3 regions of the Paenibacillus sp. YYML68 genome follow, and region 2 is predicted to be linked to each of the others. Evidence: predicted binding sites of a transcription regulator. Region 2 holds the regulator's gene; each other region holds the start of a gene.
The links. Region 2 encodes LexA, which represses DNA repair genes until DNA is damaged. Its sites were predicted from a motif close to CGAACATATGTTCG; they were not measured.
Positions count from the first base shown of each region.

Region 1 (4,647 bases), 350 kb from region 2:
CGAGCTGATCGAGACGATCGCTTCAAATTCGAAAATATGCAAGTACATCGACATGCCGCTTCAGCACAGCGAGGACCGCATTCTGAAGCTGATGCGTCGTCCGGGACGTCAACGCGATACGCGCGAGCTCGTCCGTAAGATTCGCGCTCGTATTCCGGATGTGTCGCTGCGTACGTCCATTATCGTCGGCTTCCCTGGCGAGACGGAGGAGGACTTCGAGAACTTGAAGTCGTTCGTGCAGGATATTCAGTTCGATCGTCTTGGCGTCTTTACGTACTCGAAGGAGGAGGACACACCTGCTTCCCGCTTGCCTGATCAGATTGCCGACGATGTGAAGGAGTACCGTGCCAACACCTTAATGGAAATTCAGCGTGAGATCGCGAATGAGCGCAACAGTAGCCGTGTCGGTCAAGTGATCGATGTACTGATCGAGAAGTATGACGGGCGCAACGACGTCTACGTCGGCCGCTCGCAGTTCGACGCGCCGGAGATCGACGGCGAGGTGTTTGCTAAGGGTGTGAACCTCGAGATCGGCTCTGTTGCCAAGGTGCGTATTACGCATTCCTTCGAGTTTGACTTGTCCGGGGAGGTCGTGGCATGAACCTGGCCAACCGGATTACGTTGGCGAGAATTTTTTTAGTACCGATCATCATGTTCTTCCTGCTCGTTAATGTAAAAACTCCGTTAATCCGGATCGAACAATTCGAAATTACGTACAATCAGATTATAGCTGCGCTTATCTTCATCATAGCGGCGAGCACGGATAGTCTGGACGGTTATATTGCGAGGAAGCGGAAGCTTGTCACGAATCTCGGTAAGCTGCTCGATCCGCTCGCAGACAAGCTTCTCGTCTCGGCCGTGCTCGTCTCGCTCGTCGAGATGGACAAGGTCGATGCTTGGGTGGCGATCGTCATTATCAGCCGTGAATTCGCGGTGACCGGCCTTCGGCAAATTGCATTGCTCGAAGGGACGGTCATGGCAGCCAGTCGGTGGGGCAAATGGAAGACCGGAACGCAGATCACGGCTATTATTGCGCTGCTGCTTAACAATTTCCCGTTCGCCTTCATTAACTTCCCGTTTGATCTTATCGCAAGCTGGGTGGCGGCCATCATCACGATCTATTCGGGGCTCGACTATTTCATCAAAAACAAGCATGTGCTGAACTTCGACGATATCTAATGGCGAACAGCGGCGCTGCTGCGGGAGGGACAGCATGAGAGCGGAAATTATCGCAATCGGCACAGAGCTGCTGATGGGTCAAATCGCAAACACCAACGCTCAATATTTATCCCGGGGCCTCGCTGATATTGGCATAGGGGTCTACTATCATACCGTTGTTGGGGATAACGTCGGGCGGATGAAGGAAGCACTGGCGGTCGCCAAGGGTCGTGCTGAGCTGATCGTGTGCACTGGAGGTCTTGGACCGACGCAGGATGATCTGACGAAGGATGTGCTGGCCGAGGTGCTCGGCCGGCAGCTTGTCGTGCATCAGCCGTCAATGGATACGATGACGGCCTTCTTCGCTCGTCGCGGCATTGAGATGGTCCAGAGCAATGCACGACAAGCGCTCATGCTCGAGGGCAGCGATCCGCTGCCTAATGAGACGGGACTTGCGGTGGGCAACGCGGTTACGGTGGATGGGACGCACTATGTGGTGCTGCCGGGACCTCCGCGTGAGATGAAGCCGATGTTCGACAATCAGGTCAAGCCGTGGCTGGAATCTAAATACCCTGGAATAGCACCGCTTCATTCCGTGATGCTGAAGTTCGCCGGAATTGGCGAGTCTACGCTCGAGCATCGACTGCTTGATCTCATTCAGCAGCAGGACGATCCGACGATCGCGCCGTATGCGAAGGAGGGCGAGGTCGCCATTCGACTGACGACTCGTGCAGCTACGGCAACCGAGGCAGACGGTAAGCTAGAACCGCTACTCGGTGAGATCCGCAGCAGGTTGGGTGAGTTTATCTATGCGGAAGAGGATGTCACGCTGGAGGAGCAGGTGGTTAAGAAGCTTACCGCTTGCGGGAAGCGGCTTGCCGTTGCAGAGAGCTGCACAGGTGGGCAGCTGAGCGATCTGCTGACGGCCGTCTCAGGCTCCTCTGAGGCGTTCTCAGGTGGTGTTATCTGCTACACGAACGATGTGAAGAAGACGGTGCTCGGAGTTCCGACAGAGCTGTTTGAAGGTCCTGAGGCACCCGGAGCGGTCAGTGAGGCTGTCGCTGCCGAGCTGGCCGAGCGCGTGCTTCGGCTGTGCGGTACCGACTATGGCATCGGAATTACAGGCGTAGCCGGTCCTTCGGAGCTCGAGGGCAAGCCGGTCGGACTCATCTACGTCGGTGTTGCTGAGCGCGGCGGTACGACTGAGGTCGTCCGGCTGGAGCTGGGCGGCAACCGGCCGACTGTGAAGCTGCGGGCGTCGAAGCGGGCGCTGTACGAGCTGTGGAAGCGGCTAAAATCTAGTTGCTGAGCGGATAGAAATGAAGTATAATAGATTTACGGAAGCACCGTAACATGTCTATCATCGTTACGGTTTTTCTTTGGAGTCAAATGCGAATGTATGTTCGAAAAAGTGGTTGGCAAAATCGAACAAAACCGTTATGATGATAGCATAATAGATGATATGACATTATATAAAAGGGAAGTGAGTGTTTTGACGGATCGTCGTGCGGCACTGGAAAATGCTCTTCGTCAAATTGAGAAGCAATTTGGTAAAGGTTCGATTATGAAGCTGGGTGAGTCTACCCATATGCAGGTTGAAACGATTCAGAGCGGCTCGCTCGCGCTCGATATTGCACTAGGCATCGGCGGATACCCGCGCGGAAGAATTATCGAAGTATACGGACCGGAATCGTCCGGTAAGACGACGGTCGCGCTCCATGCGATCGCTGAGGTACAGCGTGCCGGTGGCACCGCTGCGTTCATCGATGCCGAGCATGCGCTCGATCCGTTGTATGCTAGCAAGCTCGGCATCAACATCGACGAGCTGCTGCTGTCTCAGCCGGATACGGGTGAGCAGGCGCTCGAGATTGCCGAGGCGCTCGTGCGCAGCGGGGCGGTAGATATTATCGTCATCGACTCGGTTGCCGCGCTCGTGCCGAAGGCCGAGATTGAAGGCGAGATGGGCGATTCCCACGTCGGCTTGCAGGCGCGTCTGATGTCCCAGGCACTTCGGAAGCTGTCCGGTGCGATCAACAAGTCGAAGACGATTGCGATCTTCATCAACCAGCTTCGCGAGAAGGTCGGCGTCATGTTCGGTAATCCAGAGACGACGCCAGGCGGGCGCGCACTGAAGTTCTACTCCTCCATTCGTCTTGATGTTCGCCGTGTAGAGACAATCAAGCAAGGTAATGATATGGTCGGTAACCGTACGAAAATCAAGGTCGTCAAGAACAAGGTTGCTCCTCCGTTCAAGCAGGCAGAGATCGATATTATGTACGGTGAAGGCATCTCCCGTGAAGGCAGCCTCGTCGATATCGCGACGGAGATGGACATCATTCAGAAGAGCGGAGCCTGGTACTCCTACAATAACGATCGACTTGGTCAAGGTCGCGAGAATGCGAAGCAGTTTCTGAAGGAAAATGTTCACATCGCGGATGCGATCGAGAAGAAGATTCGCGAGAACAGCAATCTGATTGCTGTCGTCGGGGCCAATACCGACGATGAACCGGAAGAAGAGCTGGCATTGCTGGAATAGATGAATGCAAGGCACCTGTTCATTCGTGAAGGGTGTCTTTTTTCTTATATGCCAGCATGCGAAAGGTGTGACAACGATGGATGAGGGAGAGAAGCGGACGTCAGGCGGCACCATTACGTTGATCGAGCGACAGCCACGTACGAGGCATCGGTACAACATCCACTTAGACGGCGTCTATGCATTCTCGGTGCATGAAGATTTAATGATTCGTTACAGGCTGTTGAAGGGCGCTGTCGTCGAGTCAGAGGAGCTGGAGCGGCTGCTGGTCGATGAGGAGCGTCACAAGGCGTATTTAAGCGCGGTAAGGCTCTTATCCAGCAGGCTGCGCTCCGAGCATGAGCTTCGGGCTAGACTGATGGAGAAGGAGTTCGAGTCATCCATCATTGACCATTGCTTGGACCGACTGCGAAGCGAGGGGTACTTGAACGATGCGCTGTTCGCGGAGCAGCTGGCGAAGCAACGATCCGAGTCGCAGCGGAAGGGCCGACATTGGATCAAGCAGGAGCTGAAGCAGAAGGGTGTGCCGAAGGAGCATATTGAGGCTGCGCTTGAGCAGGTTGACGAGCAGACCGAGGTCGAAGGAGCGTACAAGCTCGTCAGCAGACGATACGCCAACGAGTGGCAGGAGGACTCGGTGAAGGCGCGACGGAAGGCGACAGGCTTCCTCATGCGAAGAGGGTATTCGATGAATGTGGCGTTGAAGGTGATGGATCGATTGGCAGAGCAATGGGGGAAGTCAAGCGGGGAGTGGGTTGAGTCTATGGATGTCGACGATGTGATGCATGACGATTGAAGCGGTTCAAACGGTGCAAATTGTGCGCCCAGCTGTCAACACCTTGACAAGCTTTCTACACAAACTATAAAATAATGATGTATATTCATTATACACGCCAATCGTTGGCAGCATTTGCTGACATGCCCGCTAACGATTCGCAAAGTAAAATCGCCAATTT
Region 1 is NZ_BQYI01000001.1:2,887,087-2,891,733, reverse strand. It holds gene rimO (30S ribosomal protein S12 methylthiotransferase RimO) at 1-601, shown strand, start outside; gene pgsA (CDP-diacylglycerol--glycerol-3-phosphate 3-phosphatidyltransferase) at 598-1,179, shown strand; gene PAE68_RS13045 (competence/damage-inducible protein A) at 1,214-2,467, shown strand; gene recA (recombinase RecA) at 2,651-3,694, shown strand; gene PAE68_RS13035 (RecX family transcriptional regulator) at 3,771-4,487, shown strand.
Region 1: the regulator LexA is predicted to act here: its motif matches at 2,551-2,564, upstream of recA (recombinase RecA).

Region 2 (4,647 bases):
GGCGCTTCACCTCTTGCGCCTGTAACTGATGACCGTGCCCCAAATAAAATGTTTGTGCTCCAGTTTCGAGTATGCGTGTTAATTCGTGCGCAACTCTGTGAGGATCGTCCTCGAAAGGAGGTCGTATGGCTCTATGAGTTTTAATGATCCCGCCCAATAATATGCCGGAAGCGACGAGATCCCCGACAAAGGCCTGGCGGGAGGCCAGTTCGATCGATATCGATCCGGCCGTATGGCCAGGCGTATGCTTCACCACACCATCGACCCCGTAACAGTCAAGATTGATATGCGTTTGTTCTCCAAGCAGAATATTCGGTTCGAATCCAATGTAAGGTTCAAACATTAATGGCGTCTTGATAAATAACCGGCCGAACCAGCCCGTCGGGCAGAAGGTCATGGGAGACTCCCGGCTATAATGCTTCGCGTCCGCTTGGTGAGCCAATATCGGTGCTCCTGACAGTTCTCGAATCTTCGCGGCGCTGCCCGCATGATCGACATGCGCATGAGTTATTATAATCAGCTTGATGTCTTTCCAAGATCGATTTTCTCGGAACAATGCTTGCCCAATTTTGTGTTCTGATCCCGGCAGCCCTGCATCGATGAGGATGCATCCATCCAGCCCTATAACTAAATAAGCATTCACCATATGGAGAGGAAGGATCGGAATCCTAACGATTCTAGCTCTATCGTGCCGTGACGTCAGGCCATTAATAAAATTCACCGTCGAACACCCTTTCATTTCAATTTAAGTCCAACCAGTTGGTATGTGTATATCTAAAGCAAAACACGCATATGATGCGCGTTGTGTATGGAACCGGGTTCATCGATCAATGGTTATTCAGCAAGCAAGAAATATATTGTCTGAAATACTCTATATTACATTTGATTACCTCTCTGTCATTTCTCGCTTTCGCTAGGATCAGTGAGCCTTGGTAGGTTGAGAAAAAATAATCCGCAAGCTGTTGGCCATCTAGCTTCAAGGCTGGTGTAGTCAGTGAGAGTTCGTCGAAGATTGACTTCAACAGTTTCGTATTATTAAGCAGTTTCTCTTCGCATAACGCGCGAAAAACTTCGCTCGTTTCGGCCAATTCTTGCGTCATCACCGCTACCAGACAGCTACTAGGGGAGTCGGGATTGCTCGCCATCTCGGAGAAAAAATCTAAAAATGCGTGCAGCTTTTCTAGCGGGTCATGGATTCCATTCAATCCAGCTTCGGCAATGAAATGGAGTTGAAGCCTCTCAAATTGTTCAATAGCGGCTTTGCCAACATCTTCCTTGGACTTGAAGTAATGAAAAAAGCTACCCTTGGTCACACCTGCTTGGACGCAGATCTCATCGACCGTTGTTCCATGATAGCCTTTCGCGAGCATAAGTGAAAGTGCAGCCTCAAGAAGCTTGTCTTTTTTAAGCGGAATACTTGTGTCTATATGCTTCATGTTTATGCCCTCCCATAACATACCAACTAGTCAGTACTATATTGAAATTATACATCAATGTCAAGAAATAAATCCTACGCATCTCAGCCTGCAATGGCTACGTGTACCAACCCGGGGGGTGAAGGCTGTATATAATCTTGTTCAGCAAGCACTAAATAAGCCCTGATTCATACGGCAGATCAGATGATCGCTGTAAGATCAGGGCTTATTCGTCTTTACTTGCTTATGGAATTGCTTGTGCGTTAATGCGGTCAGATTGATCAGTGGATGTTACGGAACACGCCGATAACTTTGCCAAGAATGGTGACGTTCGTTAGACGAATCGGTTCCATCGTCGGATTCTCTGGCTGAAGACGAATATGATCCTTCTCCTTATAGAACGTCTTGACGGTCGCCTCATCATCCTCGGTCATCGCAACGACGATCTCGCCGTTAGTTGCCGTCTGCTGCTGACGTACGATGACGTAATCCCCATTGTGAATGCCGGCCTCGATCATACTTTCGCCGATGACGCTCAGCATGAACACGTTGTGATCGCCGACGTAGTGGCTAGGCAATGGGAAATAGTCTTCAATGTTCTCGGTTGCAGTAATCGGCACACCGGCCGTAACCCGCCCAATGAGGGGAACGCGTGATACAGATACGGAGAAGGCGCCGTCTGTTGCTTCGCCGTCTGTAATTTCAATGGCTCTAGGCTTCGTAGGATCTCTGCGAATGAGACCCTTCTTCTCCAGCCGCTCGAGGTGCCCGTGCACGGTGGAGCTGGAGGCTAATCCGACGGCTTCGCCGATTTCACGAACGGAGGGTGGATAGCCTTTATCTTTAACTTCATTCTTAATGAAGTTCAATATGGCTTGCTGACGGGAGGAAATCTTGCTCATCGAATCACTCCAATTATAGGAATTATATTGTTTAAAGTATAACACAGAATAGCCGTTCGTACAAACATGAGTTCTGGCAAAATATTGACACGAACATAGGTTCGTGATATGTTTTTATCAGAACATTTGTTTGGGGGAGTGGTAAATAATGATACATACATATACAGGCAGCATCGCGCAAGGTAAGAAGATCGAAGCTTCGAAGTGGAACAAGCGCAAGCAAGTGAAGCGAATGGCGGCGGCGGGAGCAACGTTGCTTGGGATCGTTCTGATTATTCTGCTCGTATCGGCCAGCTTCGGTCAGACAGACGTGTATGCGGCTGATACGAAGCCGATCGAACACCGAACGATTATCGTGGAATATGGTGACACGCTGTGGGGGATTGCTTCTGACTATTCAACCGGTCAATTCGGTATTAAGGAATATATCTATAAGCTGAAGAAGCTGAACGGACTTAAGGATTCATCCATCAAGGCTGGACAGAAGCTAATTCTTCCCGACTAATACTCGTGCACATCGCTTGACAATCGTATGATCTAGTGTCAAAGTATTATTGATATAATTCCCGGTCAAAACCCGTATATTTCGCGGTTTGGGACTCAGCACGAACTAGACGCGATTGGGAGGAATAGCATGCACGAGTCAGATCACGACGCAACAGTCAAGCGTATCAATGAATTGGCCCGCAAGTTTAAGTCTGAAGGATTAACCCCGGCCGAGCTTGAGGAAAGAGACGAGCTGCGAAGAAAGTACATTGATTCGTTCAAATCAAACTTGAGAAATCAGCTCGAGAATATCAAGCTTGTCGACGAAGAGGACAAGGGTTAATACATTGGACACATAAGGGGAATCAATCATGTCGCGTAAGTGGGAACGAATGGTACGTAAAAATGCGAAGGATGTAAGAAAGAAGAAAGGTGTCACGCCTTCTGTAAGATCTTCAGACGGAACAGATACGTTCAAGGGGCGTAGCTGGGTGATGCCCTTTGTGCTAGTTGCAATCGGCGTTTTCAGCTTTATGGTATTTCGAGAACAGCCTGATCAGAGCTCGATGTATTGGGTAACGAGCGCGAGCTACATATTGCTTGCTCTCCTTATTTACTGGGTGCGCAGACCGCTTCTCAAAATATCGAAGCATTCCATCAGCTCGCGTCGATTCGGCGGAGATCGCTACTATGACGCAGAACAGATTGAGGACATTACGATCGGCAAGGACGCAGTCGTGATCCGGTTCAAGGGGAAGAACGGACGCTGGGTATTCTCGAAGCTGTTCCATCAAATGCCAATGGAAGCAATGAACGCAAAGCTTATCGAATTTGCTGAAAAAAATCAAGTAGCAGTAAATAAGCAATCCTAATTAGGGGAGAAAGAGGAGTAAACCGATGACGATTAAAGCTGTGCTGTTTGATCTCGATGATACGCTCTTGTGGGATGATCGTAGTGTGCAGGAGGCGTTCGAAGCTACATGTGCAGAGGCAGCTAAGCATTATGAGCTGGATGCGGCTCAATTGGGGGAGCTGGTTCGGCGTGAAGCTCGGGCGCTGTATGAGTCTTACGAGACGTATCCATTCACCAAGATGATCGGCATTAATCCGTTCGAAGGACTCTGGGCGAACTTCACCTCCGGTCATCAGGAGGAGTTCCGTAAGCTGCAAGCGCTGGCGCCTGAGTATCGGAAGCAATCGTGGACGAACGGTCTTAAGGCATCAGGGATTGATGATGCTGAGCTAGGAGCTAGGCTGGCTGAACAATTCCCGGCTGAGCGCAGATCGCGTCCATATGTGTATGAGGAAACGTTCGAGGTGCTTGATCAATTGAAGGGGCGCTACAAGCTGCTTCTGCTGACCAACGGTTCTCCTGACCTGCAGAAGGAGAAGCTGGCAGGAGTTCCTCAGCTGGCGGCATACTTCGAGCACATCATCATCTCGGGTGAATTCGGGGAAGGTAAGCCTGCTGCCTCAATCTTCCACCATGCGATGGAGCTTCTTCAGATCAAGCCCGAGGAAGGCGTTATGATCGGTGATAAGCTAACGACTGATATTCTGGGTTCCAACACAGTTGGCATGCGCAATATGTGGATTAATCGTCACCATGTCGATCGCAATGCTGATATCGAGCCGGTATTCCAGATTGCAAGTCTGCGCGATATTCAGCCGATCTTGGATGAATTGTAGCATACAACAGAATTAAGCATAAGCAGCACATCTGTTCTCAAATAAAAAACGATGCTCGTTCAGTTGATCCGTTCGATCATCAGACGAGCATCGTTTTTTACAATTACGTAACTGTTATGCCTTTTGGAATGTTGAATCCTCGAACGGGTGAGCGA
Region 2 is NZ_BQYI01000001.1:2,536,287-2,540,933, forward strand. It holds gene PAE68_RS11640 (MBL fold metallo-hydrolase) at 1-721, opposite strand, end outside; gene PAE68_RS11645 (TetR/AcrR family transcriptional regulator) at 828-1,436, opposite strand; gene lexA (transcriptional repressor LexA) at 1,697-2,317, opposite strand; gene PAE68_RS11655 (LysM peptidoglycan-binding domain-containing protein) at 2,466-2,822, shown strand; gene PAE68_RS11660 (DUF896 domain-containing protein) at 2,952-3,146, shown strand; gene PAE68_RS11665 (hypothetical protein) at 3,175-3,675, shown strand; gene PAE68_RS11670 (HAD family hydrolase) at 3,701-4,492, shown strand; gene PAE68_RS11675 (1,2-dihydroxy-3-keto-5-methylthiopentene dioxygenase) at 4,607-4,647, opposite strand, start outside.

Region 3 (4,647 bases), 780 kb from region 2:
ACGCACATGCTGGCGACCGCCATCGTCACACTGTCCATGAACATCATCATCGTCATGCCCACGATCATCGAGAAGACACCGGCTACAGCGTATCGCTTGTAGGTGCCGGTCTTCGTCATCCAGCGTCCGACGAGACTGCTCAGCACAATCATCATAATCATCATCGGCATGTTCACAAAGCCCGACTGCGTCGGCGACAGTCCTTCGACGCCTTGTACGAAGAACGGTAAGTAGACCATCGCGCCCATCATCCCCGCATTAATGAGAAAACCGACCATATTCGAAATGTTGACGATGCCGTTTTTGAACAAGGATAGAGGAAGCACCGGATTAAGGGCCTTGCGCTCGATCAGCACGAGGATAGCCGCGAATACAACACCAAGCGAGAACAGGCCTATAATCTCGAAGGAGCCCCAGTCGTACTTCGTGCCCGCCCAAGTAAATCCGAGCAGCAACGAGATAATGCTGAGGGATAGAAACAGCGAGCCCCAATAGTCGATCGTAACGTTCTCCACCTTTGGAACCTTGGGGAACATGCGCATAATCATGGTGAAGGCGACGATCCCGAGTGGAAGGAAGATCCAGAACAGCCATTTCCAATCCATGTGATCGATCATGAAGCCGCCAAGTGTCGGACCGATGACGCTCGACAACCCGAATATGCCCATCATTAGTCCCGTCCACTTCGCTCTCTCCCGCGGCGCATACAAGTCGCCTACCGCCATCGTTGTGACCGCCATGAGCACGCCGCCCCCGAGTCCTTGAATACCGCGAAAGGCAATCATCTGGGTGATGCTGGTCGACAATCCGGTCAGGAAGGCACCAATCATGAATACGACGATACCGCCGAGCAGGAATGGCTTACGACCGTACAGATCCGACAGCTTGCCGACCAAGATCGTGGATACGGTGGAGGTCAGCATATAGATCATAATGACCCATGAATAATATTCCATGCCTCCAAGCATGGCAATGATTCGCGGCATGGCTGTGCTGACGATCGTCTGGTTAATAGCAGCGAAAAACATGGACGCCATTAAGGCGAGCATGATGGTCGCTTTGCGCTTATCTGATAAATGTTCCATTATAAATCCTTCTTTCTTTATCAAGTGTGCAAATAAATAGTTAGGCAACCTATGTAATTCAATATAAGGGCTGCTGCAGCAATTATCAAGTCGTATTTATTGGGGGCTGTACAATGGATTGACGCTTCAGCCTACATTATTTATGATAGATGGCATTAGCGTAACCAGAATCGGCGGTGATGAATGAGCATGAATCAACCCTCTCAGCAGCATATTACGGAATTAATAAGCACATTCTCGAAGCTTGCCAAGGCAGACTGGCGGAAGACGACGAAATGGGGCATTAAGGCGAGTGAGCTGCGAGTACTTCTGGCTGTGAAGGATCGAACAGACCATAATGAGCAGCAGATGACGACGGTATCGGAGCTTAGCAAGGTGCTGGAGGTTACTTCTCCCACCGTAACACAGATGGTCAATGCCTTAATCAAGGAAGGTCTGGTGGAGCGTACCGTTAATCGAACGGACCGGCGTTATGCCGAGATTACGCTGACGGATAAAGGGTCACACATGGCCGAGCAGGCGAGAGTGGAGATCCGATCGATGTTCGCCGGGCTGGTCGAGCATTTGGGTGAAGCCCAGAGCCAGCAGCTTGTGCACCTGTTGAACGAGGCTTACGGTTATTTCAAGCAAGCGAAGCAATCAAGGCAGTCTGACCTGTAGCTGCACACAGCCGTTCATACGAGACGGTCCTATCTGAGATGGGGCCGTCTTTATTTTGTCACGAAGTTTACAAGTAGAGAACGTTTGTTCTTATTATGGGAGTTATGATACAATATACCAAAGTCACAATGAACCAGAATCGGACAAAGTCTGCTAGAATAGTAGAGTTAAGGACAGCGTTCGATGGGGAGAAGGAGGGACTGCAATGGCATTTCAATTCGTCCTCGGACGTGCGGGAGCGGGGAAAACGACTTGGTGTCTCGACGAAATCAAGCAGCGGCTCATCGCCGCGCCTCAAGGGGCGCCGCTCATATGGCTCGTGCCGGAGCAGGCGACGTTTCAGGCCGAATATGCACTGATCTCCGTGCCGGAGCTCGGGGGCACGCTGCGTGCGCAGGTGCTCAGCTTCCGACGGCTCGCCTGGCGTGTGATGCAGGAGGTTGGCGGTACGGCGAGACTTCCTATAGACGATACGGGCAAAAAGCTGCTGCTGCATCGCATCATTCACCGCAACCGCGACCGGCTGCAGCGAATGCACGGCGCGGCGGAGCAGCACGGCTTCCTCGAGCAGCTGAATGAGCTGCTGACGGAATTCAAGCGGTACAACGTCACGCCTTCGCACTTCGCTGGCATGGAAGGCAAGCTTGAAGCGGGTCTTGCTGGAGCATTCGGCTCGTTCGCGCCGAAGCTGGACGATCTACGACTGATCTATGAGCAATTCGAGGCGGAGCTCTCACGCGCCTATCTGGATGGAGAAGATTACTTGACCCTTCTTGCTCAGCAAATCAAGGCTTCCCCTTACATACAGGGGGCGATGTGCTGGGTAGACGGCTTCCACGGCTTCACGCCGCAGGAGGTGGATGTGCTGGAGCAGCTTGCGCTCCATGCGGAGCAGGTGACGCTCACGCTATGTCTGAACCGGCCTTACGCTGCTCGTGAGGAGCTGCCGGAGCTGGAGCTGTTCCATCCAACAGCTCGCACGATGCAGCAGGTGACGAAGCGACTACACGCTGCCGGGGTGCAGGTGGACGAGCCTGTTGTGCTTGCCTCAGAGCCTGCTGCAAGGCATCATCACAATCCGATGCTGGCGCATCTGGAGACGCACCTGTGGAGCCGCAGGAGGCCAGCCTATAGATTGAAGGCCGAGGAGACGGAGACTGCAGCTGTGAAGCTTACAGCGGCCGTTAATCGGCGCGCCGAGGTGGAGGGAATGGCTCGAGATATCATCCGTCTCGTGCGCGAGGATGGTCTTCGCTGGCGTGATATTGCCGTTTCGGTCCGAAGTATCGAGGTGTATGGCGATTTGATTGCGGGAACGTTTGCCGATTACGGAATCCCGTTGTTTTTTGACCAGAAAAGGTCCGTGCTGCATCATCCGCTTGTCGAGTTCATTCGGTCGGCGCTCGAGGTGGCTAGGCTCCACTGGAGGTATGACGCCGTATTCCGCTGTGTCAAGACAGGCTTCTTCCAGCCGCGAGCTGGCAGCAGTCAGCTGGAGGCGCCTGTCGGCCGATATGCGTTCGATCAGCTGGAAAATTATGTGCTCGCCTTCGGCATACAAGGCTCCAGGTGGCGTATGGGTGCAGATTGGACTTATACGTATGACGCATCGCTCGAGAGCGATGGTGCGGGCTCTGAAGCGAACGCCAGGTGGCTCGAGCAGATCAACCGGTATAGACGATTGGTCACAGGACCGCTCGGGGAGCTGCAGGACCGGCTTCGCGAGCGTAAACGGGTACGCGATCGGGTCGAGGCGGTCTATGATCTGCTCGTTGCTCTACAAATACCGGAGCAGCTGGAGAGCTGGGGACAAGCCGCTCTGCGGTCTGGCAAGCCGGAGAAGGCGAGGGAGCATTCGCAAGTATGGGACCGTGTGATCGATATGTTCGATCAGCTGGTCGAGCTGCTCGGGGATGAGGAGCTGCCGCTCGATCAATTCTCGAAGCTCATTGACGCGGGGATGGAGAGCATCAAGCTCGGCCTCGTGCCTCCGACGCTCGATCAGGTGCTGATCGGCAGTATGGATCGGACGAGGTCAGCGCAGGTGAAGCATCTATTCGTGCTGGGCGCTAATGAGGGAGTTATGCCCTCCAAGATTGTGGAGAGCGGCGTGCTGACGGAGGCCGAGCGGATGCGGCTTGCCGAAGCGGGGCTGCAGCTGGCTGAGGATAGCCGCCGAAGACTGCTGGACGAGCCGTTCCTGATCTATCATGCGCTTAGCACACCGAGCGAGGCGCTGTGGATCAGCTATCCGCTCGCCGATGAAGAGGGGAAGTCACTGCTGCCCTCCGAGGTTGTCCGCCATGTGAAGCGATTGTTCCCGGATGTGCAGGAGCGGCTGCTGCTTAGCGAGCCGAGTGTGGATGCGGCGGCAGCAGAGCAGCTAGAATTCGTAGCCGAGCCGGGCAAGGCGATGTCCCTGCTCTTCGTTCAGCTTAAGCAGTGGGTGCGCGGAGTGCCGATTCACGACATGTGGTGGTCAGTGTACAACTGGTTCGTCTCGCAGCCTGAGTATGAGCCTAAGCTGAGACGGCTGCTGCTCTCCCTGCAATATACGAATAGCGTGACAGCACTAACCGAATCGACGAGCCGTGAGCTGTATGGAGATTCCATAGCGGCGAGTGTGTCGCGGATGGAGCGGTTCGTCAGCTGTCCGTTCTCGCAGTTCGTCTCGCACGGGCTGCGCTTGAAGGAACGGCGGCTATATACACTCGAAGCACCAGACATTGGACAGCTGTTCCATGCCGCGCTCAGTCAGTTCGCGGAGCAAGTCGCCGCGGAGGGCTTGGATTGGTCGCGCATGTCAGATGCGGAGTACGAAGCGAGAGCCGCATCCGTCGTCGAGGCGCTCAGTCCGCGACTTCAAGGGGAAATATTGCTCAGCTCGGAGCGATACCGGTAT
Region 3 is NZ_BQYI01000001.1:3,321,168-3,325,814, reverse strand. It holds gene PAE68_RS15145 (MDR family MFS transporter) at 1-1,085, opposite strand, end outside; gene PAE68_RS15140 (MarR family winged helix-turn-helix transcriptional regulator) at 1,275-1,745, shown strand; gene addB (helicase-exonuclease AddAB subunit AddB) at 1,951-4,647, shown strand, end outside.
Region 3: the regulator LexA is predicted to act here: its motif matches at 1,823-1,836, upstream of addB (helicase-exonuclease AddAB subunit AddB).